2 regions of the Paenibacillus sp. FSL L8-0494 genome follow, and region 1 is predicted to be linked to the other one. Evidence: a T-box and tRNA genes for the amino acid it is inferred to sense, from the RefSeq annotation. Region 1 holds a T-box; the other holds one or more tRNA genes.
The links. A T-box is a leader RNA that pairs with one kind of tRNA and senses whether it is charged. The one in region 1 lies ahead of metG (methionine--tRNA ligase), so its partner is inferred to be a tRNA-Met.
Positions count from the first base shown of each region.

Region 2: it encodes a tRNA-Met, which carries the amino acid that the T-box ahead of metG (methionine--tRNA ligase) is inferred to sense. The anticodon was not compared.

Region 1 covers NZ_JBBOPQ010000001.1:4,181,137-4,197,407, forward strand. The annotation lists gene NYE35_RS18955 (ABC transporter ATP-binding protein) at 554-2,293, opposite strand; gene NYE35_RS18960 (ABC transporter ATP-binding protein) at 2,290-4,026, opposite strand; gene NYE35_RS18965 (LysR family transcriptional regulator) at 4,177-5,046, shown strand; gene metG (methionine--tRNA ligase) at 5,055-6,701, opposite strand; T-box leader at 6,745-7,006, opposite strand; gene NYE35_RS18975 (DUF4362 domain-containing protein) at 7,132-7,596, shown strand; gene htpG (molecular chaperone HtpG) at 7,658-9,538, opposite strand; gene NYE35_RS18985 (VOC family protein) at 9,792-10,214, shown strand; gene NYE35_RS18990 (LysR family transcriptional regulator) at 10,185-11,060, opposite strand; gene dapA (4-hydroxy-tetrahydrodipicolinate synthase) at 11,182-12,078, shown strand; gene NYE35_RS19000 (DEAD/DEAH box helicase) at 12,267-13,655, opposite strand; gene pduL (phosphate propanoyltransferase) at 14,593-15,165, opposite strand; gene NYE35_RS19010 (dipeptidase) at 15,304-16,269, opposite strand.
Region 2 covers NZ_JBBOPQ010000001.1:5,202,792-5,219,062, forward strand. The annotation lists gene NYE35_RS23670 (hypothetical protein) at 38-712, shown strand; gene NYE35_RS23675 (hypothetical protein) at 1,001-1,504, opposite strand; tRNA gene NYE35_RS23680 (tRNA-Ile) at 2,202-2,275, opposite strand; tRNA gene NYE35_RS23685 (tRNA-Met) at 2,320-2,396, opposite strand; gene NYE35_RS23690 (ABC transporter substrate-binding protein) at 2,756-4,240, opposite strand; gene pyrE (orotate phosphoribosyltransferase) at 5,303-5,941, opposite strand; gene pyrF (orotidine-5'-phosphate decarboxylase) at 5,938-6,684, opposite strand; gene carB (carbamoyl-phosphate synthase large subunit) at 6,796-10,023, opposite strand; gene carA (glutamine-hydrolyzing carbamoyl-phosphate synthase small subunit) at 10,025-11,206, opposite strand; gene NYE35_RS23715 (dihydroorotase) at 11,322-12,605, opposite strand; gene NYE35_RS23720 (aspartate carbamoyltransferase catalytic subunit) at 12,715-13,620, opposite strand; gene pyrR (bifunctional pyr operon transcriptional regulator/uracil phosphoribosyltransferase PyrR) at 13,625-14,188, opposite strand; gene NYE35_RS23730 (LL-diaminopimelate aminotransferase) at 15,155-16,271, opposite strand, start outside.

The DNA of each region.
Region 1 (16,271 bases):
AAGCAAATTACTTTGGGGACGGTGAGATAACTAACTTTGGAACGCTATCCAAACTACTTTGGGGACGATGAGCTAACTACTTTGAACGCTAAGCAAACTACTTTGGGGACGATGAGCTAACTACCTTGGCACGTAAGCGAACTACTTTCTAAGCATTCTACACTGGAACAGAAGCAATTTACCTTTGGCGATGGCTGCCATTCCTACGTATTGGACCGAGGCGCCCTAATTTCACAAAATCATGCCTTTTTCCACTTCGTTCGGACTCAGATGCAGCTATTGTGCCATATCCGCTCCTTTTTGCTGCAAAATCAGCCGAATAAGTGCTATGCAGTCCGTTACTTTGAAAAAAGGCGCCAAAAACACAATTTAGCTGCAATACGGTCCGCAAGGGTAAGGTAAGGTAAGGTAAGGTAAGGTAAGGTAAGGTAAGCCAAGCCAAGCCAAGCCAAGCTAAGCTAAGCTAAGCTTAGCCAAACTAACTATCCACCCGACAAAAAGAGCATTCACCCCCAAATTCGGGATTGAATGCTCTTTTTTCTAAATGCAAAGTCTACGCTGATGCGAACTGACTGTTATATAATCTGGCGTAATATCCACCGCTGGCTAGGAGTTGGTCATGCGTACCACTCTCCACAATGTCTCCGTCCTTCATGAAAAGAATGAGATCCGATTCTCGAATCGTTGACAAACGGTGGGCAATTACAAAGCTGGTCCGGCCTGCGATCATTTTTAGAAAAGCCTTCTGAATCCGTACCTCAGTCAGCGTATCAATACTGCTGGTGGCTTCATCCAAAATGAGCATAGGTGGATCTACGAGCATCACTCGTGCTATGGTTAGCAGCTGCTTTTGTCCTTGCGACAAATTATCTCCTGAGCCACTGATCTTCGTATCATATCCCTCAGGCAGGCGTTTAATGAAGCTATGAGCATTAGCAGCCTTTGCAGCAGCGATGACCTCTTCTTCGGTAGCCTCAGGTTTGCCGTAGGCAATATTTTCTCTAATTGTGCCGCCAAACAGCCAAGTGTCCTGCAACACCATCCCGAAATTACGCCGCAGACTGTCCCGGGTAATCGTCTTGATATCCACGCCGTCAATCTTGATGGAACCCCTATCCACATCATAAAAACGCATAAGCAGATTAACCAGTGTCGTCTTCCCCGCTCCCGTCTGCCCTACAATTGCAACCCGGGTACCTGGTTTCACTTCCAGACTGAAATCATTAATCAGAGGACGTTCAGGATTATAAGCAAAGGATACTTTTTCAAAGGTAATCGTTCCTTGACTTGTATTCATAATTTTGGCGTCTGTTGCATCAGCTGGTTCTGGCGATAGGTCTAGAATGGCGAAAATCCGCTGCGCTGATGCTGTTGCCGATTGAAGCTGCGTAATCACACCTGTAATTTCATTAAACGGCTTAGCGAACAAGTTGGAGAAGATCAAAAAGCTGGACAAATCCCCTACCGTCACAAGCCCGCGAATCACCATAACACTTCCGATCATCGCGATAACAGAGAAGGTAATATTATTTACTAACCTTGTTGTCGGATTGGACAAGGAACCGTAAAATTGTGATTTCACACCAGTCTGGTACAAAGTCTCGTTTCGTTCTTCAAACTGGGTCAGTGCACGGTCTTCATAATGATAAGCTGTGACCACTTTTTGTCCGCCAATCATTTCCTCCACATATCCGTTGAGACCGCCCAGAATTTTAGCCTGCTCCTTAAACATCTTCTGGGAGCGCATCGTAATGAATCTTGCCACAAAAAATGTAACGGGTGCTGACAGAAGAACAACTAAGGTCATTAAAGGACTAATGTACAACATGAGTACAATCGCCCCCACGATGGTGATGATCCCCGTGAGCAGTGTTGAGAAGCCTTGCAGCAGTCCATCAGAGACCGCATCCATATCATTAACAAACCGGCTGATGCTGTCCCCTTGCGGGTGGTTATCATGAAATTTCAGCGGCAAAACATTTAATTTATCAAAAAGCTCCCGCCGTAAGTCATATACAGTCCGGTAGGCAATTCGATTAGTCAGGTAGGTAAGAAGCCATCCGAAAAAGCTGCCGACAATATACACCCCTGCCAGAATCAAAAGCAGTCTAAGTACGGCGTCAAAATCAACCTCTCCCGGCCCGATCATAAAATCGATGGCGCTGCCGATAAGCAACGGGCCAATTAGACTGGCAATCACACTGAGTATTGCGCAGATTACTGCGCCTATAGCTATTTTTTTATAATGCCCTGTGTATACAATAAGTCTTTTCCAAATGTTGTTTTTGATCATTGGCCCGACTCCTCACTTGATAGCTGGGACAGGCAGATTTCTTTATACTCTTCACAACCCCGCATCAGCTCCTCATGGGTTCCGACACCGGCGATCCGCCCTTCCTCAAATACCATTATTTTATCCGCTTGTCTTACAGTGCTTACCCTCTGCGAGACAAGGAGCACGGTCATTTCCTGGCTGCTCTCTTTGAGAGCCTTACGAAGTGCCGCATCTGTGGAGAAATCCAGCGCACTGGAGGAGTCATCCAAAATAAGAATCGATGGCTTACCTACTACTGCACGAGCTATGGTTAAGCGCTGCTTTTGTCCACCGGATAAATTTAATCCACCACGAGATACTTGCGTATTCAAGCCTTCGGGTAATTTACGTATAAACTCCTCCGCTTGAGCGATAGAGGCTGCCTGCATGATTTCTTCCTCAGTTGCATCTTCCTTACCCCAACGTATATTCTCAGCGATTGTTCCTGTAAACAGCACAGCTTTTTGCGGTACAATCCCTATTTTCTCACGAAGCTGGTGCAGCTTGTAATCTCTGACATCCACACCATCCACTTTCACTTCACCTTGCACCACATCATAAAAACGAGGGATCAAATTCACAAAAGTAGACTTACCTGAACCCGTACTGCCAATCAGGCCCACGGTCTCTCCGCGATTAATTACTAAAGATATATCCTCTAATGCCGATTCACCTGTCGTATTATACCCAAAGGATACGTGATCGAATTGTATAGCAGGGGCAGCATGGTCAGGTTCTGCAATCAATGCATTTCCTTCCTCGGACACGGATACCTTAACACCAAGCACTTCATTCACACGATTCGCTGAGGATGAGGCTTTTGTAAAAATAATAACCAAGTTGGAGACTACTATCAGCGCCAGCAAGATCTGAGTGATGTAATTGATGAAGGCAATGATCTCCCCTTGAGACAATCGGCCCCCATCGATATGAATTCCGCCTACCCACAAAATAGCTATGATCGCCGCATTTACTACAAGTGTAGTCATCGGCCCAAGCAAAGCAGAAATCCGCGAAACCCGTATCGCTGTAGTAGTCAAATCATCGGATGAGGCATCAAAACGGTCTTTTTCTGTACGTCTTTTGGCAAAAGCACGAATCACTCGAATCCCCGATAAATTCTCACTCAGTACGAGCGCAAGGGCATCCAGCTTCTGCTGGTATTTTCGGTACAAAGGAGCACTGCGGGTGATAATAAAATATAAAATAATGCCAAAAACCGGTGTTGCCGCTATTAGAATCAGCGATAATCTAAAATCCAAAATCATGGACATTAGGATAGCCCCGATGCAGATAAACGGTGCACGAATAACTAGACGAATCAGCATGGCCACAGCAATTTGCAGCTGGTTTACGTCATTGGTAATCCGATTAATCAGTGTAGGCGTACCTAAGGTATCCAGTTCAGCATACGACAAGGATGTAATATGTCTAAACATCTTATTGCGTAGTGTCGTACCGAATCCCTGTGAAGCCCGGGCTGCATAATATTGGCATACCATGGAGCAGCCGAAGCCAAGCAGTGACATCAGCACCATTAGGCCACCCATGCGGTAAACATAGGCGCTGTCATGATTGCCAACCCCGTTGTTGATGATCAATGCGACAATGGTAGGCAAAATCAGCTCCAGAATCGCTTCCATCAGTTTGAAGATCGGTCCAATGATCGCTTCTTTTTTGTACGGCTTTAAATATACTGCAATTTTGAACAAATTTATCCACACCCAACATAAGAAGTATTTAACCACTTGAAATATGTATAAGAACAGTTATGATTATGGCATATCTACTCACATATTAATAATATTGGATTCGTATCGCTCCCATACGATTAGCATATCTCAAGTTCGGAGGATTTTTATATGGATATTAGACAGCTTAAATATTTTATGGCGATAGCTGAGGAAGGACAGATCACATCTGCAGCCAAAAAACTGCAAATGGCCCAGCCTCCGCTGAGCCAGCAGCTAAAGCTCCTGGAGGAAGAACTCGGTGTAAAGCTAGTGGAACGAGGTCCACGCAGCGTGCAGCTCACTGAAGCTGGAGCCATTTTGCGGGACCGTGCCCAACAAATTCTGGAGCTGGCAGATTCCACTGCCCGTGAGCTCACTGATTTTGTCAAAGGTTTAAAAGGAACCCTAGCCATTGGTACAGTTTCTTCCTCTGGAGCTACGTTGCTTCAAGATCGGCTATGTGAATTTCACAAAACCTATAAAGGTGTGAAGTTTGAGATTCATGAAGGAAATACCTTTAGAATCATTGACCTCTTGAATAAAGGCATTGTCGAAGTCGGAATTGTAAGGACACCCTTTAATGGTACAAATTTAGAGTGTCTTTACACACAAGCTGAACCTATGATTGCCGTAATGACACCTGAGTATGACTGGAAAACGGATGAAAACTTTATTGAGATCGGTGAGCTAAAGGATAAGCCGCTTATTATCTACCGCCGTTTTGAGCAGCTTATCCGGGAAACATGTCTTGAGAACGGCTTTGATCCGCTGATTTTCTGCATGAATGATGATGCTAGGACAACACTGCTCTGGGCAAACGCTGGTCTTGGCATCGGAATCATCCCCAAATCCGCTTTCGAATTAACGAGTAACAGTAATTTGATCTATAAAGAAATCAGTAGTGAATCACTACGCACGCGGGTCGCCGCCGTCTGGATTAAGGATAAATACTTGTCATCATTGGCTTCAAAGTTTATTGAGAGTTTCAAGAATGGATAATACCAGCTCTATTTATTCACTTGCTGTTGATCTAGCCTATCCTCTTCTTCTTTAATACGGCTAATATCAATTCGTTCAAACAATAATTGTAAATCAGTAACCTGTTGGTAAGGGGGCACCAAGCAAGGCTGCCAATTCGGTAGTTCTAACGACAGGAACCCCCTGATCTTGTCACAAGAGAACGGCAGAAACGGATGTAACAAATTCGCTAGGTTCGCAATAATCTGCACACATGTGTATATTGCAGAATCACAAGAAACCTGATCCTCTTTTATCTGTATCCATGGTTTTTGCAGGTCGAAATACTGGTTTGCCTTGCGCACATAAGAAAAAATATACTCCAGCGCATCTTTTATATTCCCAGCCTCAATAAGCCGCCCTGATTCGAGATACAAGAGGTCAATGTTGTCATTCCACCCCTTATCCAATTGCCCATTCGGCACTTTCCCTTCATAAAACTTATCTACAAAAGCCAATGAACGATTCACAAAGTTACCAAATGCTCCAAGCAGCTCTCCATTATGGCTATAAATAAACTCTCTCCAGGAAAAATCCGTGTCCCGCTTCTCGGGTCCATTGGCAATTAAGAAATAACGAATAGAATCTGGCTGATACCGCTCTAAAATATCAGGTACCCAGACCGCCCAGTTTCGGCTAGTGGAGAACTTCTGCCCTTCAAGGGTTAAATATTCGCTAGATATAATCCTGTCCGGTAAATGCAGACCTCCAGCTCCTAATAACACAGCCGGCCATATTAAAGTGTGAAAAGGAATATTGTCTTTACCATGCACATAATAAGCAGTAATCTCCCCTTTTTCCTCTAACCAAAAATCCTCCCAGCTTCCTCCGGACTGTGCAGCCCACTGCTTACTGGCTGATAAATAACCACTTACCGCCTCAATCCAAACATAAATCTTTTTATCTTCAAATCCAGCCACAGGAACATCTACACCCCAAGACAAGTCTCTTGTTACCGCGCGGTCCTGCAGCTCTTCTTGTAAATAACGTTTGGTCAGTTTTATAGCGTTATCTCTCCAAAGTTGTGCTTCCTCTACATATTCCGTTAATTCAGACTGAAAATTAGATAAGCTAAGATAATAATGTTCTGTCGGCCGTTCTGTTGGTGTACTCCCACATAATTTGCAGACTCTGTCTAACAAATCGGCAGGATCTAGAATGGTAGAACAATAATCACATTGATCCCCTCGCGCCCGCTGGCCACATACCGGACAAGTCCCTTCCACATATCTGTCTGGCAAAAAGCGCTGATCCACCTCGCAGTAACATTGCGCGATGGTTTTTTTATATAAATGACCATTCTCTAGCAGCTTTGTAAACAACTCTTGCACGACCTTATGATGCTGCTGTTGATCCGTTCGAGTATATAGATCATAACTAAATCCCAGCTGTTTAAAACACTTCAGAAACTCCTCATGATATCTGCTTGCAAAAGCTCCGGGTGTAATCCCTTCATTCGCAGCCTGAACCGCTACGGGTGTTCCATGGCAATCACTGCCTGATACATATAATACGTTATCCCCTTTGGAGCGAAAATATCGTGCCAGCACATCCCCAGGCAACACACTTGATAATCTCCCCAGATGTAAAGATCCATTCGCATACGGCCAAGCGCCACCTATAAACACATTACTCATTAACCTTCTCCTCCTTTTTTAGACAACAAAAAAACTCCCATCCACAAAGGACGAGAGTTCTACTCACGTGTTACCACCTAATTTTATAAATGCCTCATGACATTTACCTCTTCAGGTACGACGTTAATTAACGTTTATACCCTAGCACTGTAACGGATGCAGGTTCCGGCGCAGCCTACAACCCATAAGGTTTCGATGCGCAGCTCTGAGACCATATTCCCAAGGGTTTTCTTTACTCCTTTTCAGCGACCGGAGCTCTCTGTTGAAAGAATTGCCGTGGTACTCTTTCTCTTCTTTGCTTTTACATATTCAAGTTAGAGAAAATAATACTCAATTTGTTGTTTATTGTCAATGTGAAAAATCAAGCTCACTGTAACTTTTCCAGTTAATCTTCGTCTTTTATATAAATACGTTACAAGGAGGTCCCTCAGTGAAAAAGGTAAATTTGCTTACACTCTCTGTTCTTTTACTAGCAGGGGTATGGGGTTGCTCCGATAATCAAGTCAATTCTGTACCTAAAAGTGAGCCCTATACTTCCAAAGAAGCCATCAGTAGAGGGGATATTGTTTCTTGGGAAAAAGTGTACAACCTCGATAAATTCGAGCAATTTATAACGAATCTCTCCAGCAAAAAAGCAGACAATATACGCGTTACAAGTTACACAGATGAAGGCGATCCCATATTTAAGGATTTAAAATTTGACGGTAACGTGATTAATTACAGCTATGATACCTCTAATGATGCATTCGGTGGAAGCAACACAGGAGTCAGAACCGATACCTGCTCCGAAGTGACGAGTAAAAAAAGCACACAAGGTGAAATTATCTATTCGATCAGCGGTTGCACAAATAATGACTCTGAAATTGATTACTACCTTTTTCGCACAACAAAATGAAATGCTGAAATAAAAAAGACCACCCAATCATAATACAATTGGATGGTCTCGTTACTTCATATTATTTCATGATTTTGCAAATATCATTGGTGAATTGAACTGGATCACTAACCTGTAGACCTTCGATCAACAGGGCTTGGTTGTACAGCAGGTTCGTGTATAAACCGAGCTTTTCTTTGTCGTTCTCTGCTGCCGCCTTCAAGGACTGGAATACTTCGTGATGGATGTTGATTTCAAGTACCTTATCCGCTTGCACCTCTTGGCCATTCGGCATCGATTTCAGAATTTTCTCCATCTCGATCGTCAGCTCACCTTCTGCAGAGAGACATACCGGATGAGTCTTCAAACGTTTGGAAGCTTTAACATTTTTCACTTTGCCGGACAGGATGTCCTTCATCGCTTCAAAAAGCTCCTTGTTTTCGTTCTCTTCCGCTTCCGTTGGCTTGTCCGCTTCGTCGGCTTCGATCCCCAGATCTCCGCTGGATACGGATTTAAATTCTTTTTCCTTATAAGACTGAATCATCTTGATCGCAAATTCATCAATATCATCAGTGAAGTAGAGAATTTCATACCCTTTATCCGATACAAGCTCGGTTTGCGGGAGCTTTTCGATTCTGTCGATCGACTCTCCGGAAGCATAGTAGATATACTTCTGATCTTCTGGCATTCTTGAGACGTATTCGTCCAGTGTAACCAGCTTCTTCTCCTTGGAGGAGTAGAACATCAGCAAATCTTGAAGGGTGTCTTTGTGCATCCCATAATCGTTATAAACACCAAACTTAAGCTGTCTGCCAAAAGCATTATAGAACTGCTCATATTTCTCTCTTTCATCCTTCAGCAGGCTTTGCAGTTGGCTTTTCACTTTATTCTTAATATTCTTAGCGATCAAAGTCAGCTGACGGTCATGCTGGAGCATCTCTCTGGAAATGTTCAAGGAAAGATCCTCTGAGTCCACCATACCTTTTACAAAACTGAAGTAATCAGGCAGCAGATCCGCACATTTGTTCATGATCAACACACCGTTGGAATAGAGCTCAAGACCTTTTTCATATTCCTTTGTGTAATAGTCAAACGGTGTATTTTCTGGGATGAACAAAATCGCATTGTACACTACAGCACCATCAGCACTGATATGAATATGTTTAAGCGGCTTATCGAAGCCGTAACGTTTCTCTGCATAGAAGTTATCGTAATCTTCTGTAGTCAGCTCGCTTTTATTCTTGCGCCAGATTGGCACCATGCTGTTTACGGTTTGTTCTTGAACAACTTCTTCGAACTCGTTCTCCGTGCCTTCTTTTGGCTTTTGTTCCTTCACGTCCATTTTGATTGGGAAACGGATGAAGTCGGAGTATTTTTTAATGATGGATTTCAGGCGATATTCTTCCAAATATTCATCATATTGATCTTCTTCAGTATTCTCTTTAATCTTCAAAATCACATCAGTGCCGACAGAATCCTTCTCAACAGTCTCGATGGTATAGCCGTCAGCGCCCTTAGACTCCCATTTAAAGGCCTCGTCGCTGCCTAATGCCTTACTGATCACTATAACGTCATCAGCCACCATAAACGCAGCGTAGAAGCCCACCCCGAACTGTCCGATGATGTTGTGGCCATCTTTAGCTTCGTTCTCTTTCTTAAAAGCAAGAGATCCACTCTTCGCGATTGTACCTAAGTTATTCTCCAGCTCCTCTTGTGTCATCCCGATACCTGTATCGGAAATCGTCAAGGTTCTGTTCGCCTTATCGGCGGTCACTTTAATATAATAATCCTCTTTATTGAAGACCAGGCCTTCATCAGCTAAGGCTTTGTAATAGATCTTATCAATCGCATCACTTGCATTGGAAATCAGTTCACGCAGGAAAATTTCCCGTTGAGTATAAATGGAGTTAATCATCATTTCCAGCAATCTTTTCGATTCGGCTTTAAACTCTTTTTTGGCCATGAATAAATAAATCTCCTTTCAAAATAACCTTATTATTCATCATTCCGTGATTAGCACTCTTCTTAGATGAGTGCTAATTCTTCTTTTTATATAACATAAACTCATTTTCAATGTCAAATTTTTTGGCTACTTTCATATGAAAATATAACCATTTACAATTCCCTTGCAATCCTATTGATTGTATGATTTAAATAGATTAGATACATAATTTCCAAATAAAGGTTTATCCATTTCGGATTTGGGAGGTCTTTAAATGAATGAACAAGCAATGTCCGCTTTAAATTCCACAATAATAAGCCCCGTAAAGAACTTAATTGGCAGTGTATTCATTCCCGTACATGATATTGAAAAATCCCGTCGCTGGTATTGCCAAGTCCTGGGGCTTCCAGAGACAGATTGTAAGATCATGAACGGTCATTTATGCCCGCTGCCTATGCAGGGAAACACTGGAATCATACTGGATACCATGCCGTTGTGGGGCGGCTTAGAACCTGAAGGAACACCGCCCATTACAACACCAGCTTTTTTGTTACTGACCGATGATTTGCAAGCCTCTTTCAATTATGTGAAGGCTCTCGGTGTAGAGCTAGTAACTGAAATTCAAGATGAGCATTGGTTTGTTGTGAAAGATCCTGATGGGAATAAATTAATGATTTGCAAGCAACATTTGGATTAAAAATTGCAGCGGTTGTGATTTCCACTTCTTAGGGTGCATCAAAAGCTGCAGATCAAAGTGAATTTCGGGATGAATAAAGGACAGCTCCGCCAAGCTTCCTCGTTCAATTTCTTCCTCTGCCACGATTTTTGGTAACAAAGCAATTCCAAGGCCATTCATTACACAACGTTTGATGGCCTCCAGATTCGAAAGCTCAAAACCAATGCGGAATATGATCCCGTGCTCTTTTAACAAATTCTCGAACAGACTGCGGTAAATACAGCTTTCCTCCGAGACTATTAGCTCACAGTTATTCAAATCGTGTAGGGTTACCGTATCCATCTGGGCAAGCGGATGATGAATGGGGGCTATCAATACAAGCGGCTCATCTCTGACGATCGTACGCTCAAGGATGGAATCCGCAGTGGTGCGATCCAACATTAAGCCTAGATCTACTTCGCCATCTTTTATTTTGGCAAGAAGATTAGCTTCCTGCATCGTTTGCAGATGAATATCCAGCTTCGGAAATTTAGTCCTTAGCTGCTGCAGGTAAGGAGGTAAATAAAAGGCCGCTAAAGAATCTATCGTCCCAATAGTTATCGTTCCTCCGATTTGCTGGGCGATGGTTTCTTTTGAACGATCATACAAATCCAAAATCTCCACGAACAGCTTCAATAACTCTTCTCCTGGCGGGGTAAGCCGCAGCTGACGGCCATGCCTCTCTATTAAAGGTACTCCATATTCCTTCTCTATCTTCTGTATCTGCATCGTCACACTTGATTGTGCATATCCCAATTCTTCAGCAGCTCGCGTAAAGCTCTGACGTTTAGCCACCTCGCGGAAGGTTCGTAAATAGGTTAAATCCATTACCTCACCCTAACATCAATATTTTTGATGATCCATATCATTTATTATAGCTAACGACGATGCTACTTTCCATGGTAAAGTGTATGTAGAGGAATTAAAATATTTTGGAGGCCGATAATTTATGCTTACAGAACAACAGATTTATGGAGTTTATGTCCCCGTGGTCACCCCGTTCAATGCTGCTGGTGAAGTTGATTTGGATTCGTATCAGCGTTATGTAAAGAACATTATTAACAACAGCATACAAGGTCTGGTCGTTAATGGAACCACCGGAGAATCGCCCACTGTAACCGTAAATGAAATGCAGCTTCTAGTAAACACTTCCCGTGAGCTTCTACAATCCACATCAATCCCCTTAGTAGTTGGTACAGGTACCAATGATACAGCCTCTACGGTTGCACGCACGGAAATTGCTGCAAACCTTGGTGCTGATTGTGCACTAGTAGTCGTACCTTATTATAGTCGTCCTTCACAAGAGGGTATCATTGCCCATTTCCGCAAAGCAGCAGAAGTAGGCATACCTATCATGGCTTATGATATTCCAAGTCGTACAGGTACCGCCATGACGGTAGATACTGCACGTACAATCCTAGAAATGAATAATGTTGTCGGTTTAAAAGACTGCTCAGGCAGTACAAAAATGGTTACGGAGTTAGTCCGTACAGGTGCCAAACCTGTGCTTGGCGGCGATGATTCCCTCTTTTATGAAATGCTTAGCTGCGGAGCAGCTGGGGGTATGCTCGCTACTGCCAACGTTTATCCGGCAGAATGCCTTCGTATCTTTGAAGCCTTTGCATCTGGTCAAGTGGACTTCGCTAAAGAAAGCTTTGAACAACTACTGCCGATCATCCGCCTATTGTTCAAGGAATCGAATCCCGCTCCAATTAAATGGATGCTTAACCAAAACGGCCTACTATCCTCGGATACGCTTCGCCTCCCTATGACTTCCATCAGCACAGGACTTCAGCAAGAACTGAGCCCCTATGTTCAGGACAATACAATTGAAGCAACCGCATAAATGAAATAACAACAGCCGTTGTACAGTGAGGAACTGTTTAGCGGCTGTTTTTTGTTGTAAATCATCAGGACATAAAACATAAAAAACTGCACCTCCAAATGTTAGTTGTGTCTAACAATTGGGGTGCAGTTCAATTTACTCTGACGTTTTTTTATTTTGCTATAGAAACGATACGCATTCAAACTTACTTATCTGCTGCTCGTTTTTTGTCTTCCTTTTGTGAACCACTCGGACTTTGGCTTCAATGGAGGGTTAGACTTAGGTTTTGCTTTAGCTGGTTTGGATGCCGCTGATTTTGTTGCTGCCGGTTTTGTTGCCGCAGGTTTAGCAGTTGCTGGTTTGGAATTCGACGGTCTGGAAGACGATGGTCTCGAAGCTGCTGCTTTCGAACCTGACGGTTTCGCAGAACGATCTGTCTTCATTTGCGTTTTACGAGACATCGGATAAGGATGATCCTTAACTTCCGGAATCGATTTTCCAATCAATTTTTCAATATCTTTAAGGAAAGGAAGCTCTTCAGCTTCGCAAAAAGAAATTGCCGTTCCGCTCAATCCCGCTCTGCCTGTACGACCGATCCGGTGCACATAGGTTTCCGGAATGTTCGGTAGATTGAAGTTGATTACGTGAGACAGCTCATCAATATCAATTCCCCGGGCAGCTATATCCGTAGCTACGAGAACACGAGTCGCACCGCTTTTAAAATTCCGCAAGGCGTTCTGGCGATCATTTTGTGATTTATTGCCGTGTATGGCTTGAGCAGAAATGTTCACTTTAGCCAGATCGCGGGTAACACGGTCCGCACCACGTTTGGTACGAGTAAACACCAAAGCTGAGACGATGGATTTATCCTGTAACAGCAGGTTCAATTGGTTTTGCTTATTTCCGTTCTCTAATAAATAGATCGATTGATTGATTCTATCCGCAGTAGATGACACGGGTGTGATTTCTACCTTCACTGGATTCACAAGCAATGTTTTGATCAATTTAGAAATTTCAGTTGGCATCGTTGCCGAGAAAAACAGAGTTTGCTTCTTCGTAGGCATTTTGGCGATGATTCGTTTCACATCATGGATAAAGCCCATATCCAGCATCCGGTCAGCTTCATCCAGAACTAAAATTTGTACATATTGCAGATCTACACGTTTCTGATTGATCAGGTCGATAAGTCTACCAGGGGTAGCAATAAGAATATCGGCACCTTGATTCAGTGCACGTTCTTGCACTTTCTGTGACACACCGCCAACAATGGCAGCAGAGCGGATATCTGTATATTGGCTATACGCTTTTATGTTATCAGCAATTTGAATCGCTAGTTCTCTTGTCGGTGTTAAAATCAACGAGCGAATGCGTCGCACATTATTAGATTTGTTTGGGTTGGATTGTTCGCTTAACAATTGAATAATAGGCACGGAAAATGCAGCTGTTTTTCCTGTTCCCGTTTGCGCGCATCCAAGTAAATCTCTACCCGCTAATACAGCTGGAATCGACTGCTCCTGTATTGGTGTAGGTGATGTATAGTTTTCTTTGCTTAAAGCCTTCAAAATTGCAGGCACAATATTCAGTTCATTAAATGTCATTGGGTCTCCTTAATTTCTAATACATATATTCTTAACAATAAATCCTTTTGTCACGTCATAAACCATAATCATAACACAATAAGTTACATAATAATAGATTTTCTTTATCATCACACCAATTTTCATTAAAAATCCATTTCAGGATACTATTCGTTCTGCTCGTACAGAAATATTTTGCTAACCGTAAAATACTCCTCCTCAATTTATCCTGGGGCGTATCATTTGTTGATCCTGTTGATCCTGTTGATCCTGTTGATCCTGTTGATCCATCGGACTCAGACGCCCTTATTTTGAAGATTCATGGTTTTTGGCGATGCTATCGGACTCAGATGCACTTATTCACACCTTCGAAGCCCAATTCAGTACAAATATAAGGCAATAAGAGCTATGCGGTCCGATACCTTGGCAAAATAGATCAAAATGCTGAAATAGCTGCGATACAGTCCGATATGTACAAGCGGTCGGGTAAACCACGCAAACTTTACAGCACGCGGATCAGACACACAATCCTTACAGCACGCAGATCAGACACACAATCCTTACAGCACGCAGATCAGACACGCAATCCTTACAGCACGCGGATCAGACACGCAATCCTTACAGCACTCGGATCAGACACGCAATCCTTACAGCACGCGGATCAGACACGCAATCTTTACAGCACGCAGATCAGACACGCAATCCTTACAGCACGCGGATCAGACACGCAATCCTTACAGCACGCGGATCAGACACACAATCCTTACAGCACTCAGATCAGACACACAATCTTTACAGCACGCGGATCAGACACACAAACTTTACAGCACGCGGATCAGACACGCAAACTTTACAGCACGCGGATCAGACACGCAATCTTTACAGCATGCGGATCAGACACGCACAAAAAAGCGGAGGATTTCTCCCCCGCTCCTTATCTTTGCTATAACTATGATGACTATTCTACGATTTCAGCAGTATCGCCGTTGTTGGCACCTGCAGCGTTAGCTTCGTCAGTGTCAATATGCATATCCAGTTTAAAGCTGTCTGATACGCGTGCAATTACGTTCTCCAATACGAGACCACGATCGCCTCCGAGACGAACTTTAAGCAATTGCTTATCAGCAATGCCCCAAGCTTCAGCTTCAGAAGTATGGAAGTGAATGTGACGAGCGGCGATGATAACGCCTTGTTCCAATTCTACTTCGCCAGCAGGTCCTTTAAGCGTAATGCCAGGTGTTCCATCAATATTTCCAGATTCGCGAACTGGAGCTTTCACGCCAAGTGCGAAGGAGTCAGTACGGGAAATTTCTAATTGGGAAGCCGGACGAGCAGGTCCCAAAATTCTTACTTTGTCAAATTTACCTTTGCTGCCGATAACTGCTACTTGCTCATTTGCTGCAAACTGTCCTGGTTGAGAGAGGGGTTTGAACTCCGTTAGTTGATATCCTGGGCCAAACAAAGCCTCCACATGCTCTTGCGTAAGGTGAATATGTCTAGCCGACACACCTACGGGTACAGTCTTACTCATAGTAAAGTCACTCCTTGTATTTTCTCTAGTATCTGTACAAGCCATTAACCATTATACATCTTCTTAACCAAAAATAAAAAGCCCCACATCATAACGAGGGCCTTTTTTTCGACAATTCATACTTTTAGAACAGGATTGTCATGATTTAGACACCTGTGAAGGTAAGTTTGTACGCAAGTAGGAGACCGCATTCTCATATAACCAACCTTTAACGGAAGCTTCTGGATAGTAACGAAGCAGGTGCTCGGCAAGCTCAGGGTATTTTCCCGGATGTTCCATATTCTCTACCCAAGTGTCAATGCCGTCAAAGTCCGAACCAAACATCATATGTTTCTCCCCACCCAGACTACATACATGATCAATATGCTTAAACAAATCATCTATACGAGCTTTTCCATCATCACATACAAACCACGGATAAAAGGTCAGGCCCATTCTTCCGTCCATTGCAATTAATGCTTTAATCTGTTCATCATTTAAATTTCTAACATGCCCGCAGATCTTTGCGGCGTTCGAATGGGAAGCTATAAACGGACGTGTGCTTAAGTCGGCTAGCTCCCAAAAACCTGCTTGAGACAAATGTGACACATCAAGCAACATTCCACTGTCGTTGCACCATTCGATCAGCTTTCGCCCTTTTTCCGTAAATCCGCCGTTGCGCTGCTCCAATACTCCGTCCGCTGCCCAATTGGCATAATTCCAAGTGATCCCCAAAAACCGCACGCCAAGCTCAAAGCAGAGCTGTGCATAAAATAGGTTCCCTTCTAGACCGTCTACACCCTCCAGAGAGAGCATTCCCCATGGAGGTGCTCCAGCTGCTCGTTTACCTACCTCCTCCTTCCAACGCAGCCACTGAAGGCTCTCTGCGCCTAATATTTTTTGCCGGAACAAATCAATTTGTCCTAAAACATTCTCAAAGCTAGGTCTACCTCTACTTGCCGAAAGGTATATCGCAAAAATCTGCAATTCTACACCGCCCGCTACCAACCGCTCTCCGGTAACATCCAACCGGGGATCATTCTTAAAATCCATATCCGGTGATGCTTGCATTTTACACAGCACATCACAATGAAAATCCGCAACCTGTAGCTTATCGGTTCTCATCC
Region 2 (16,271 bases), 1.0 Mb from region 1:
AAATAAACCTGATTTAAATAAAAGGAGAGTACATAATATGGGATTTTTCAAAGGAGTATTACAGGGTCTTCTTACAATAATAGAAGATAGAGAATATCAGAAACTTTCGGAATCAAATACTATAAAAATCGATAATAAATTAACTTATACTCCAACAGTAAACAGACAATTCGCCATCATTGAAATTAAAGGTAATAATTATCTGCATAAAGATAGCATATTGAGCATGAAATTGAGTTCAGGATTTTTATCCATTGGAAACGTTATGATAAGTCGTTCATTAGTGTCAGGAAATCTTGATATGCTTAATTTATCGCAAGATGACTTTAACAATGGCGTTAACCTATATGGAATGATTTCCGATGAACGACAGAATGTAACAGAGATAGTATGTTGCTTGAAAAATGATATTTCCTTAATTCAAGGGTACGTTCAAGAAGCGCTCGCTATTAAAAAGAATGAAGCTGAAAGAAAATTCATAATTCAACAAAATGAACAACTTAGGAAAGAAGAGGAAGAAAAACGAAAAAAATCACAAAAAGAATACTTCCAAACGCATATCAAAGAAAAACAAATTATGAAATATGGAATACGTCACACTAAATGCTGGAGATGTCATGCTCCTTTAGGCACTGAGACACACCCTATTCATTATTCTTGTGGTTGGCTCCAGTGTGACTGCGGTGCATGTAAATGCAATTATCACAGATAGTAAAAGAGTATTTTCGTTTTCATCGGTTACTTCCCCTTAGTGGGTACTTGTAAACTCAACCGCGGTGACCGGGGGCTAGAGTTATTGCTGGATTAATTCTTTAGGAAGCAATTCGCCCCAAAGGCAAATCAAAAGTACGCAGTATTTAGAGCATGCTTCTACATTGTGCGTTCAGTCATTCGCGAGCATCTCCTGTTGAGCATTATAATCCGACTACTACGACATAAAAAAGGAACGCCCACCATGGACGCTCCTTTTTTTCTTATTCGTCTACAAAATTCTAGCTAGTTACGCATTTACACTTTCCGTTTTTCGATCCTGTCTTGCGTGTAATGTTTTCATCGCAAATCTTGCTATCGGCTGCGCAACCAACAGTTCAATCCAAAATGCTATACCAAAGTTTCTTGGCCAGATGTGAAGGAAATTTTTAAGTGGATCCAGGCTTATTTGTTTCGTCCCAACCCATGTGCCGATAATTGATAGTAAAATAGATAACACCGTGACATTCAATAAAGTATTCAACAGAATCCTTGCATTAAATCCATCTGTTTGTCCCATGAATTTCGGCATCACTTTCCCAACAATCGGTCCTGCAACTAATCTTACAGATAAAACTACGATCATCCACATAAACGGAATAACCTTTAGTGTATCTATATACACTTCCTTACTGAAGCCACGTTCCAACCCCACAATAATAGGGGCAATAGTGTTTACTGAAATGATTGAAATAATGAGTAAAAATAGTATACCTTCTTTTCCGTTTCTGGGCAGTCTTTTGTCTCCATGCATGTTTGTCATCTCCGTGAATAATATTTCAGATGGCAGACGTATCATGAGACATATATTTTTGGCCCAACAAAAAAGACCAATATCTCTACACACTGATTTAATAATTATAACATTTATTTAAAATGAATGTCAGACCTTCTACTAAAATTTATTAAATCGCCCTACTAACAAAGAACAGTTACCTGCATGCGCCTTAACAAGAGCGGCAGTGGCAGAGAAGTAAACTGCCGTACTCTACAAACGACACTAGAAATATTCTAGATTGGCTACAATGATAACCAGTGGTACTTTGCAAGGTTTTTCAGAATATTATTGATGGTCTTAGGGAACGCTATACGCAAATCGGGGCTAAAAAAAGAATACGAGGACTCATACAAGGAAATTGACTTAGTATGTTGCTACTCTGGTCGGAGCTATATAAAGCTAAAGGTAGCTGCTGAACGACTGGGTATGACTCCAGCGATGTTCAACGAATAATACTCACACCTACTCCCAATCATGCAAGAAGAGGCCGTTGATAAAATTGAAGCAGAACTGAATAAATACGCTGAAAAACAGCTCGAAACTGCAGAAAAATAATTCCCGTTAGCAAATCCGTTAGCAAACTCAAAATTCTGTTCTTTATCCATTCTACTTTCTTATATTGCTAAGCTTATAGACAGCAAAAAACCCTTACAAAGTAAGGGTTTTTGATAAGTGGGCCCTGAGGGACTCGAACCCCCGACCAATCGGTTATGAGCCGACCGCTCTAACCAACTGAGCTAAGGGCCCGGATCTAAAAATATCCGAATGTACAATTGCTGTTGTAATAAAATTGGTTGCGGGGGCAGGATTTGAACCTGCGACCTTCGGGTTATGAGCCCGACGAGCTACCGGGCTGCTCCACCCCGCGTCAGAAATAATATTCAAACAGCGACAATAAATAATATACAGTACAAAATGGGTCTACGTCAAGGATGAATTTGTAAAAGTTCTCAAGGCAAAAATCTAACCCCATATCTTCCTTTGCGGGATCGATAAATTTCCACAAAACTTGGGTCATGGTAGCCATAAATCCAGCCATCTTGCTCCAACCTTTTTGCTAAACAACCTGCTTGAAATCTCGTTCTGAACAGTTTCGCGAAGTATATCCAATTCATGATGCCCTCTTCTCCTTTTCGCAAATTAATCTCACGCTGCTCTGAACTTATCATGCCCAAGTTCCACAAAATAAGCCACCGGAAATCCGGTGGCCGCTACATATTCCAAAACTTAATCCCCTATAGAGTCGAAATAATATGTGGGATCTTTTTCGAGCGTACCCAGCATGGTATTCCCTTGCTTCTCCCAAGCTTTGAGGGCACTCTCCACCGTTCTTTTGCCCTGATAAACTTCTGTGAATAGTTGGCGCCCAACATCGTTAATACGGCTAATTCCAGGCTTCTGTGTTTGTAGGACGTTCATCAAAGGATCATTGGCTGGTAATGGTTTGAGCGTATAGAAGGATTCCAGATTTACTGAAGGTACCTTCGTGGTAATGTAATCCTTACGGGAAGTTAGTTCCCCGCGGGTATGAGCTTTAATTTTGGCTACCTCATTACTGTTGACGAACTTGATCAAATCCCAAGCATCTTCCTTATTAGCAGCCATAGTGTTGATAGCCATCATATTACCTACCCAAGTACCTACAGCCACTCCTGGTTTCTCCTTAAAAGTAGGTACGGTAACGAAACCCCAATCGACGGGACTGTAATTTTTAATTTTTGCTGCATTGCGGCTCACACCTGCAAGCTCATTAAGATAATCGTATTCTCCAATTACCATTGCAGCTTTTCCGGTAAGGAATAGATCCCCTTGGACAGGACTATAGGTGCTCCGTTCTGTTTCTATAAAATCCATACCGTTTAACCCAGGTGTAATTTGCTTTTTCACCAATTGGCTGTAGGTCGTCCAAGCTTGACTCCACTGTGTTTGGTTTACCTCCATCTTATGTCCCTTGTTGTCATACATAGCAAGCTCAAGCGGTGAGACATAGGTCTGCATATCCCAGAAAGGATCGCTCATATAACGGTTCATCGAAAATCCATATATACGCTTATCTTTATTTGTCGATTTCTTGATCACCTTTTCGGCCAGCGCGAACACTTCATCCCAAGTCATTCCGTCCGTCGGATAACCTACACCAGCAGCATCAAAAATACCTTTGTTAAAATATAACGCACTCGACATAAAGGTCGGCGCTAACGCGTAAAGACTTCCTCCACCCAGCTCACGTACTCCATTTAACATTGTAGGTGCCATATTGCTTAAATCATATTGATCTCGTGCGATAAGCGGCTCCAGCGATTGCACCAGATTATGCTTCACCAAACTCTTCACCAATGTACTATCACCGACGATTACATCAACTGGCTGTGCACCGCCCATAATTGTTCGGATATTCTCCAGATTATCTGGGTTAACCTCTGGATAGGTGCTGTCAAAACGAAGCTCATTCATATTGATGGCTGGAATAATCTCAAGTTTGATTTCAGGATGCTGCAATTCATACATATCTGTAAACTGCTGACGAAAAGAAGAATCGTCTTCTCCAGACCAGAGGCTGCCAATACGTAACACGCGCTGTTCTGTAGATGGCTTAGAAGCCTCTGCCCAGGCTGTATGCCTGCTTTCAGAAATTAAAGGCAATAGCAGTGCAGCACATACTCCAAAGCTTAACCAGCGCCGCCATAGCCTTCTATTATTTATATGATTCATTCTTGAACCCTCCCATAAAATACTCAATCCATCCACCTTATGAATAATTACCCATAATTCTAGTAACAGTATATAGCTTTATTCAGGAGGGGAAGTTACAGGCTGTTTAAAGTTATGCTACGATTTCTTCATATTATTTCTATAAAAAACATTCCGGGAGTTTTCTGAGGATCCTGATATGCCTTTCTACGGTAAGATAATTGCACTTTGTGCAACTATTACAGCTGTGTGTGTTGCGCTTCTCCTTTTAATTGCACTATGTGCAGTTAAAAAACGTTATTAGGAGCTTTCGGCGAATTTCTGGCGGATATAATTGCACAAAGTGCAACTATATCGCCAGATCTTCTAAGGAAGGTTAGTTTAAGTGCACGAACTGCAACTATTCTGCGTTTGAGACGACAGTGCGATGAAATCACCGGGTGTCAGTGCTAGTGTGACAGAGCGCAATATACCAGAGCGACAGAGCGTAATATACCAGAGTGACAGAGCGCAATAAACCAGAGTGACAGAGCACAATATACCAGAGCGACAGTGCGCAGGTCAGCCAAATGTCAGAATGTGAATGTGAATGCAAACACCAAAACCCTACTCTCCACTCCACTCCACTCTACTTTTCCTTTTACCAATACAGCATTTGCCTTCCCTACTAACTAACCTACTAACTAACCTGCTGCCTTTCCTATGACCGGCACAAATCGCCCCTTCTACGCAGGATAATTGCACTTTGTGCAACTATTAAAGCCGAATGTATTATGCTTCTTCCTTTTATTGCACTATGTACAGTTAAAAAACGTTATTAGGTGCTTTCGGCGGATTTCTGGCGGATATAATTGCACAAAGTGCAACTATATCCGCCAGATCCTCTAAGGAATGTTAGTTTAAGTGCACGAACTGCAACTATTCGGCGTTTGTGACGACAGCGCAATGGAATCACCGGGGCAAAGTATAGTATTCCAGAGTGTCAGAGCACCTTTTCCTTTTAATTGCACTCGGTGCAGTTAAAAAGAAAAGCCTCCCACCAAAATGTGAGAGGCCCGTCCAATCTATACACAGGTATTTATTTTAAACGCCAAATGCGGACGGATCTTTTCTCCAAGATTTCAGCAGTTCCACATCCGTAGCTGCGATCTCGCCTTGTGTAAGAGCCACATCAATCAATGTGCTGTAGTTGGACAAGCTTTGTAATGGCATTTCAGCGGCAGCAAAAGCATCGACCGCACGATCCAGCTCGTAGCTGAAGATTGCCAATACAGCCAACGCTTCTGCGCCTGCTTCTTGCACAGCTTGAGCTGCTTTGATGGAGCTTCCACCAGTAGAGATCAGGTCTTCGATAACGACTACCTTTTGCCCCGGCTTAATTAGGCCTTCGATCTGATTCTGCTTGCCGTGACCTTTAGCTTTATCGCGGATATAAGCCATTGGCAGATTGAGTTTATCAGCTACCCAAGCTGCGTGAGGAATGCCTGCGGTTGCTGTACCTGCGATCACCTCTGCATCTGGATACTGGCTTTTAATAAGCTCAGCGAAGGCATCAGCAATATAGTTACGTACCTCTGGGTAAGCCATAGTCAGACGGTTATCGCAATAGATCGGGGACTTAATACCAGAGGTCCAGGTAAAAGGCTCCTGCGGTCGCAGTGCCACCGCTCCTATCGTAAGCAGATAACTTGCTACTTGTTCACTTCTATTTAATGTACTCATGCTAGGGTCATCTCCTCAATAATATTTAGTGCTGCTTGACGTGGATCAGCTGCAGTTGTAACAGGACGGCCCACCACCAGGAAGTGGCTGCCTTGCTGAATGGCTTTGCCCGGCGTCATCACCCGGGACTGGTCACCTAGGGATGCACCTGCTGGGCGGATACCAGGTGTAACTGTGCAGAATGCGGGCCCACAAGCCTCTGCGATCGCTGAGGACTCTTGCGGTGAAGCCACTACCCCATCCAGACCTGCAGCGGCTGCCAGCTTAGCGTATCTGACTACAGTATCTGCTACGTCTCCTGCGATTCCAATTTCGTTATTCATCACTTCTTGGCTCGTGCTGGTTAGCTGTGTAACTGCGATAATCAAAGGCATTTTAAGCGTAGCATTCCCATTAACTACTGAAGCAGCGCCTTCACGGGCTGCAGCCATCATTGCCGAGCCTCCTGCGGCATGTACGTTAAACATATCTACACCGAGGTTCGTAAGGCTTTCTGCCCCGCCTTTTACCGTGTTAGGAATATCATGCATTTTGACATCTGCAAATACAGAATACCCCCGAGATTTCAGTTCATTAATGAATTCCGGTCCTGCTGCATAGAAGAGCTGCATTCCCACTTTCATATAACAAGGAATCCCTTCCAGCTTGTCAATCAAGGTTCTTGCCCCAGCAACATCAGGGTAATCCAAGGCGATCATCAAGCGATTCGCCATTTCATTCCACTTTGCATCTCCCTGTCCCATAACCGTTCTCCCATCCAGTGCAGACTTAAATCCACACTCTTCATTTATTAGCCCCTAGGCATAGCGGAACGGTCTGCGTAAACGCAAACCGCCCTATGCATCTTTATGAGATTAGTTTAATTGTCCGACAAAAGCAGGCATGGACTGTGACGAGAAGTTGATCGTCTGCAGCATTCTGAGCAGTGCCGTTACTGTATCGAGTGATGTCATACATACGACGCCATTCTCAACCGCTTCACGACGGATACGGAATCCATCACGCTCTGGTGTTTTCCCTTTAGTCAGTGTATTAAAGACGAAGTTGGCTTGCCCACCACGAATCAAGTCGAGAATGTTCGGTGCACCTTCATCCAGCTTGTTCACGTTCATTACGTTGAGACCTGCTTCTTCAAGCGCTTGAGCGGTGCCTCCGGTAGCAATGATCTTGTAACCCAGCGAGTGGAAGCCTTTCATAAGCTCCACAGCCTCTGCTTTATCTTTATCTGCCACTGTAACGATGATAGCGCCAGTTGCTGGAATTTTCATTCCTGCTCCGATTAGACCTTTATACAAAGCTTTTGCATACAATTTATCGCGGCCCATAACCTCACCCGTCGATTTCATTTCAGGTCCGAGCGTTGGTTCTACTCTACGCAGCTTGGCAAAAGAGAACACTGGCACTTTAACCGATACATAATCACTTTCCGGCCATAGACCTTCTGTATAACCGTCATCTTTCAGCTTACCGCCGAGAATGATTTTGGTTGCCAGATGCGCCATTGGAATTCCAGTTACTTTACTCAAGAATGGAACCGTACGCGATGAACGCGGATTTACTTCAATGACGTACACTTCATTCTGATAGATGACGAACTGGATGTTGACCAGACCAATCGTTTTCAGTTCCTTAGCAATCTTGATTGTGATCTCTGCAATTTTTGCTTTCAGACCTTCATCCAGATATTGCGGAGGATATACAGCGATGGAGTCACCGGAGTGAACGCCTGCACGCTCAACATGCTCCATAATCCCTGGAATAACTACCGTCTCACCGTCACAAATTGCGTCTACCTCAACCTCTTTACCAAGCATGTAACGGTCAATCAATACCGGATGCTCCGGATTCACCTTAACTGCTTCTACCATGTAGCTAAGCAATTCCGCATCATTATATACAATTTCCATTGCGCGTCCACCAAGTACATAGGAAGGACGTACCAGCACCGGATATCCAAGTGATTGTGCAGTTTCTACTGCTTGATCTACGTTGATAACCGTCTTACCTTTTGGTTGGGCAATATCCAGACGAGCCAGCAAAGCTTCGAATTTCTTCCGGTCTTCAGCTTCGTCAATACTGTCTAGGCTAGTTCCGAGAATCTTAACGCCAGCCGCACTTAATGGTGCAGCAAGGTTAATGGCTGTTTGGCCTCCGAATTGTACGATAACCCCAATCGGATTCTCTTGCGCAATTACGTTCATTACATCTTCAAAGAACAAGGGTTCAAAATACAACCGGTCCGAAGTATTAAAGTCGGTAGATACAGTCTCAGGGTTATTATTGATAATAACCGCTTCATAACCTGCCTTCTGAATCGCCCACACTGCATGCACAGTGGAGTAATCGAACTCAATCCCTTGACCGATCCGGATTGGACCCGATCCAAGTACGATAACCTTTTGTTTATCGGAATGAATGACTTCATTTTCAGTCTCATAAGTAGAGTAGTAGTAAGGTGTAGAAGCTTCGAACTCAGCCGCACAGGTATCTACCATTTTGAATACAGGCGTTAATCCTCGCTCTAAACGAAGCGCGCGTACATCAGCTTCTTTGATGAATTTAACGTTCGCTTGTCCTTCTGCACGAATCTCAGCAATCGCACGGTCTGTAAAACCTCTGCGTTTAGCTTGATACAGGGTTTCTGCTGATAAGCTTTCATCCCCACGAATAACCTCTTCAAAGTTGATCAGTCCCTCGATCTTGGACAGGAACCACCAGTCCACGTTAGTGATATCTTGGATCTCTTGCAAGCCAAATCCGCGGCGGAAGGCTTCCGCGATCAAGAACAACCGCTCATCATCAGGTTTTGCCAGACGTTCACGCAGGACGCTTTCTTCCAAATCTTCAGCGCCCGGCAGGCGGAAACGGTGTACACCGATTTCCAGGGAACGAATTGCTTTATGAATGGACTCTTCGAAGGTACGACCGATGGCCATAACTTCTCCAGTTGCTTTCATTTGTGTGCCCAGCTTACGGTTCGCATGAATGAACTTGTCGAACGGCCAGCGTGGGATTTTGCTTACGATATAGTCAAGTGTAGGCTCGAAGCAAGCATAGGTCTGTCCAGTAACTGGATTGACGATTTCATCAAGTGTGTAACCAAGCGCGATTTTGGCAGCCATTTTGGCAATCGGATAACCGGTTGCTTTCGAAGCCAAAGCCGAAGAGCGGCTGACACGTGGATTTACTTCGATTACATAATATTGATAGCTTTGCGGATCCAGTGCGAACTGCACGTTGCAGCCACCCTCGATATTCAGCGCACGAATGATTTTGAGTGAAGCGCTGCGCAGCATTTGATATTCACGATCGGATAACGTTTGGCTAGGTGCCACAACGATACTGTCACCTGTATGCACACCTACCGGGTCGAAGTTCTCCATGTTGCAGACAACGATACAGTTGTCGTTCGCATCACGCATAACCTCGTATTCAACTTCCTTCATGCCGGCAATACTTTTCTCCACCAAACATTGTCCGATCGGGCTATAACGAATACCTGCTTTGACAGTCTCAAGCAGCTCTTCTTCGTTGTCGCAGATCCCGCCGCCGGTGCCGCCAAGCGTATAGGCCGGGCGTACAATTAGAGGGAAACCAATTTCCTCAGCGAATTTCATCGCTTCATCTACTGTGGTAATAATAGTGCTCTCTGGTACAGGCTGTTCCAGTTCGCGCATCAGATCACGGAACAAATCGCGATCCTCTGCTTTTTCGATGGACTCAAGCTGGGTACCTAGAAGCTTAACATTCTCTTGCTCTAGTACTCCTGCACGAGCCAATTCTACAGCCATATTAAGACCTGTCTGTCCTCCCAAAGTTGGCAACAAGCCATCTGGGCGCTCCTGACGGATGATGCCAGTTACGAATTCAAGGGTAATCGGCTCGATATAAACTTTATCAGCCATATTGGTGTCAGTCATGATAGTCGCTGGGTTACTGTTGATCAGCACAACTTCGACGCCTTCTTCTTTCAGGGCCTGACAGGCCTGCGTTCCGGCATAGTCAAATTCTGCGGCTTGCCCGATAACAATCGGTCCAGAACCGATTACTAATATTTTTTTAAGCTTTTCATTCTTAGGCATGTTATAGAGCTCCTTTCACGGCTTCAAGCTGTTTTACTGTAGGTTTTGGCGCCGTGATTCTGGCGTTTGCCGCAAGCTGCGCCTGGCGCGAGCTTACAGGTGTGTTAGCTTTATGATCAGCGATCATCTGTAAGAAACGATCGAATAAGTAGCTGCTGTCATGAGGTCCCGGTGCTGCTTCTGGATGGTACTGTACTGAAAACGCAGGATAACGGGTATGTTTAAGTCCTTCAACGGTCTTATCATTATTATTAATGTGAGTAACCTCTAGATCCGTGCTCTTCACAGAGTCTTCATTCACTGTGTAGCCATGGTTCTGAGAAGTAATGAAGCAACGTCCGCTCTCCAATTCTTTAACCGGATGGTTACCGCCACGGTGTCCGAATTTCAGCTTCTCTGTATCCGCGCCACAAGCCAGTGCAAACAGCTGGTGACCTAAGCAGATACCGAAGATTGGGTATTCACCAAGCAATTCTGAGATCGTCTTCACTGCGTGTGGAACGTCTTTCGGGTCCCCAGGGCCGTTGGACAGCTGGATACCATCTGGATTGAGGCGACGAATCTCATCAGCAGTTACGTCATGAGGTACAACTACAACATCACAACCGCGATTGTTCAACTCGCGTAAGATACCAGCCTTCGCTCCGTAATCTACCAGCACGATGCGTTCTTTAGTTCCCGGGCTATTGTACATGCTTGGAGTAGATGTGCGTGCTACCTGATTGCGCAGTTCTTCAATTGAAGTGTCGCCCATCATTTCCATCAATTCCTCTACCCGTTTGTTAGAGGTAGTCAGGATCGCCTTCATTGTTCCGTAGTGGCGAATAATCCGCGTCAACATCCGGGTATCAATCTCGCTGATTCCAGGAATATCGTATTCTTTCAGCAGGTCGTCCACACTGTATTCTGCGCGCCAGTTACTTGGAACTTCTTCATGACGACGCACTACAAAACCGTGTACGAAAGGTCGAACAGATTCGAAATCATCCCGCGTAATCCCGTAGTTCCCAATCAATGGGTACGTCATGGTAACGATTTGTCCGCAATATGAAGGGTCAGACAGCACCTCTTGATATCCTGTAATTCCTGTGTTAAAAACAACCTCGCCTGTCTTTTCACCTTCAGCGCCAAATGCGGTACCTGTAAATAAAGTTCCGTCTTGAAGCAGCAATCTCGCCTGCATTCCCTTCCACTCCTTCATGTTCTGTAGTCTGATACGTATGCCTTGCATGCCTTCCGGAGTGTACGCGCTCAAATTGCTGATCCGCAAAGATCAGCAATTTCGCCTCACCAGTCCGCTAGTTTTTCTCAGTCCATACGGCTTTGCCGTCCACCCAAGTTTTTACTGGCCAACCCTTAAGCTTCCAGCCGCCAAAAGGTGTGTTGCGTCCTTTGCTTGCGAAGGAACCTGGGTCTACTTCTTTTTCCTGCTCCAGATCGATGAGTGTCAAATCTGCAGGAGCTCCGATCTCCATAACCCCGGTGTTCAATCTGAATACCCGTGCAGGATCGGCAGTCATTCTTTGTACTAGTAAGGATAAATCCCATTTTCCGGTTTCTACAAACGCCGTGTATAAGAGTGGGAAAGCTGTCTCGAATCCAACGATACCAAAAGGTGCCAGCTGCATTCCTTTCGCTTTCTCTTCCTCACTATGTGGCGCATGATCTGTAACAATCATATCTAGTGTGCCATCAAGCAACCCTTCGATACACGCCTCAACATCGCGGCGGGAGCGCAGCGGCGGGTTCATTTTCCAATTGGCGTCAAGGCCTGGAATATCGTCTTCAGCAAGAAGCAAGTGATGCGGACATACCTCAGCAGTTACTTTAATGCCGATCTCTTTTGCTTGGCGAATCAGCCGCACCGACTGTTCAGTACTGACATGGCATACATGGTAATGAACGCCTGTCGCTTCTGCCAGCAAAATATCGCGTCCAACATGGATCGCCTCTGACTCATTCGGAATTCCTTTGAGGCCATGCTTCTTAGCGAACTCACCTTCAGCTACACAGCAGCCCTCAACCAGCGAGTTATCTTCGCAGTGAGCAATGACTGGCATATCGAGCGATGCTGCGATGTTCATTGCATCTTTCATCATTTGAGCACTTTGTACGCCCACACCGTCGTCTGTATAACCAATAGCTCCAGCTTCTTTGAGCGCCGCAAAATCCGTCAACTCACGTCCGAGCTCATTTTTCGTAATGGCTGCATAAGGAAGCACTTTAACTAGTCCTGCTTCACGCGCCTTGTCTTTCACAAATTGCACGATCTCCGGGCTATCTGTCACCGGACGAGTATTTGGCATACATGCAATGGTTGTAAATCCGCCTTTAGCAGCTGAGCGACTTCCGGTTTCCACTGTTTCCTTGTGTTCAAATCCCGGTTCACGCAAGTGCACATGCATATCAATGAGTCCCGGAATGAGCAGCTTACCTTCAGCATCAATGATCTCCGTGGCTTCTCCGATAGCTTCATTTCCGTCGATTATAGCCGAGATCACACCATCCTGTAGTTCGATGTGTTTGCGCTCAAGCAAGCCTTCCTTATTCAATACGCTGGCGTTTCTAATAATCACTGTCATGATTCTACCTTTACCCTCAGATCACAGCTGCGGGCCCTCTCGTTATTATATAATAAAAATTCATCTTTGTGTATATTTATTAGTCTCTATACGTTAGCATTCCGTAAGCTTATAGTAAAGCTCTTTCGAGAACCGCCATCCGGACCGGTACGCCATTAGACATTTGCGGGAAAATCCGCGATTGACTGCACTCTACTACTGCATCATCAATCTCTAGATTCCGGTTAACCGGAGCTGGATGCATAATGATTGTGTCTTTGGCGAGCTTAGCTGCCCGCTCTTCTGTTAGACCATAGTGGCTACGGTAATCTTCAGCAGACAGCTTAATGCCGGAAGTATGGCGCTCAAGCTGTACTCGAAGCATCATTACTACATCCGCTTTAAGAGCTTCTTCCATAGTTACGTAAGGCGCATACTCCATAAGCTCAGGAGCCTTCATATTATCCGGTGCGCAGAACTGCACCTTGGCTCCCATTTTCGTAAGCCCCCAGAGATTAGAACGCGCTACGCGGCTATGCATAATGTCCCCAATGATGGAGACTGTCAGGCCTTTTAGTTCCCCAAAGGTTTTGGTCATGGTGTATAAATCAAGCAGCGCCTGCGTAGGATGTTCATTGTTACCGTCGCCCGCATTGATAAGCGGTATGGACACCTTCTCAGCTAACTGCTGCAGCACACCTGCAGGCTTCAAACGCACAACTCCGGCATCGATCCCCATCGATTCCAGTGTGCGCACTGTATCGTAGATCGACTCCCCTTTTTCTACACTAGAAGCTGCAGCCGTAAAATTAAGTACTTGCGCACCTAGTCGTTTCTCTGCCATCTCGAAAGAGAAGCGTGTGCGTGTGCTGTTCTCAAAAAACATGTTAGAAATAAAATGGGAGTTCAAGATGGGCGTCAGCTTTTCACTTTGATTGTCCCAAAATGCTGTTCTGTCAAGCAGTTGGATAATTTCCGACCGGTCAAGCTCTTTGATTCCCAGCAGACTACGTTCCTTTACCTTGGTAAGTGTCATGATGTTATCGTTCCTCCCGGTTTGAAATAATGTAGACCTCATCTTTGCCGTCGTATTCCTTCAGCGCCACTTCAATCTGCTCGTGCTTTGAGGTAGGTACATTCTTACCGATGTAGTCCGGCCGGATCGGCAGCTCGCGGTGTCCGCGGTCAGCCAGTACTGCCAGTTGAATCATTCGTGGGCGTCCGCAATCCATCAAAGCGTCCATCGCCGCGCGGATGGTGCGTCCGGTGTAAAGTACATCATCGAACAAAATAACTTTTTGATCATGGATGCCAGCACTTCCTGAAGTAATAACGACGTTACTCTTCACTACTGCTTCACTGCCTTCCACTTCACGGTCATCCCGGTAATGTGTGATATCCAGCTCACCGTATGGAATCTCGACGCCTTCAATCTCCTTGATGCGCTCAGCGATACGCTGTGCCAGATACACACCTCGTGTCCGAATACCGACCAGCAGACAATTCTCGATACCTTTGTTCTTCTCCAAAATCTCATGAGCAATACGTGATAAGGCCCGGCGGATCGCCGTTTCATCCATAATGACATTTTTCTCAGTAACCATAATCTTGTCACCCTCCAGCTTGTTCGCCTATTCAAGTTCCCGGAAATCAAAAAACTCCTTGCCTATAACAGGCAAGGAGTGAAATCCGCAGATGAGGAAGATGACGGCCGCGCGCATAAAAAGACAGTTCCGTATTTACACACGGATACCTTTCTAAGAGTCGCGAACCTCGATTCACGTTACCTTGCCAGCCTCACAGGACTGAATTAAAGGCGCTATTCATTTAACAAGAATTATGACAGAACAACCCCTTCATGTCAACTTTCTCTGCCTAAACTTTTGCACTTCTCTTCCTTACTTCTATTAACAACAAGGGGAAAGCGGTACTCAGTATATCTGCATAAAAAACGAGGCTGAACCCAAATAGCCGTTTCATCTCTTTTAGGACAGCCTCGTTTATGTTCTTAACACTACTTAATGTCCAAATGGTTCAAGAGACGCACCTAGTAATGCTCCAAATGATGCAATTGGTGAGGTTCTTATATAGTAATTAGGGAATTCCTCCCTGAAAGTCAGTGATTTCTGTTCATCAGACTTGTAATTAGGGAAAACTTCCCTAATTGTTGGCCGATTCAGTGATTAATATAGAAAACCCCTGATTATTAGGGAGGTTTTCCCTGATTTCGTTCATTTAGAGCGAATATCGGCTAATTTCAGGGAGGTTTTCCCTAATTAGTTTAAAACCCACTCTTTACTTCCACACAAACTCAGAACACATATCACTCACCACACAAGTCCACCGCACAAATTCCACCGTCACAGCTACCACAAATCATCTACTGCAAGCTGTACGAAAATCACACACAGCATTGATCCACCACCCACCCCAATAGTACAGAACACGACACGTGGTCATATAGTCATAAGGCACAGCAACATCCACATTTCCTATTCCATAAAAAAGAAGCTGCCCCCAAGTAGAATTCACTACTTTTCGGACAGCCTCATTAATTTCAATAACAATGCTTAAAACTCAAATTCCACATCGCTAAGACGTCTTTGAATTTCAGAGATGACACGTCTCTCTTCCTCTTCACCTTTAGCAATAAAGGTAACGGAGAAACGAACAAACGGACCTGCATCATCCCAAGGCACAGTGGAGATCAGCTTCTCACGAATCAGGAATTGGGAGAAATCTTCACCGGATTCAAAGCGACGGCCGTCTTTGATTCCCTTAGGTGCAGCGACATACAGGAAGAAGGAACCTTTTGGCTTCTCAGCCTTAAAGCCAAGGCTGTTCAGTGCATCAACTAGCAGGTTGTGACGACGGGAGTATTTATCCGCAATCGCTTCAGTAATCTCCGGATGAGCAAGACCATAAGCCGCTGCTTTTTGAATCGCGATAAATTGGCCGGAATCGTTATTATCCTTCACATCGCTGAAAGCTTTAACCACTAGCGGATTACCAGCCACAAAACCAATTCTCCAACCCGTCATATTGTAAGACTTAGAAAGAGAATGCAGCTCTACACCCACATCCTTTGCACCTGGAACGGAGAGGAAGCTAAGTGGCTTCAAACCGTCATAGGTCAAGGCAGCATAAGGTGCGTCATGGATAACCACTACATCGTATTTTTTCGCCCATGCAACGACCTCAGCAAAAAACTCAGGAGTGGCACTAGCGCCCGTTGGATTGTTTGGATAGTTTAGATAAAGAAGCTTAGCTTTACGAGCAATGTCTTCCGGAATTTCGTTCAAATCTGGAAGGAATTTATTCTCCTTCTTCAGCTCCACTGTAAATACTTGTCCACCCAAATATTTAGTATGTGTACCCAAGACTGGATAACCCGGCACGGTCATAATCGTGATATCACCTGGATTGATAAAACAAGATGGCAACATAGCCAGCGCAGGCTTCGATCCGATGGAGTGAACTACTTCCGTTTCTGGATCAATTCCTTCCACACGGAAAACTTCCCGCAAATATTCAGCAGCAGCAGTCTTGAATTCGGCAATTCCGTTGTCCGCATATCCGCGGTTTTCTTCCTTCGCTGCTTCTTCAGCAAGCTTAGCTACGATACCCGCATCAGCCATCTCATCCGGCTCGCCTACGCCCATATCAATTAGTTCAATGTTAGGAAAA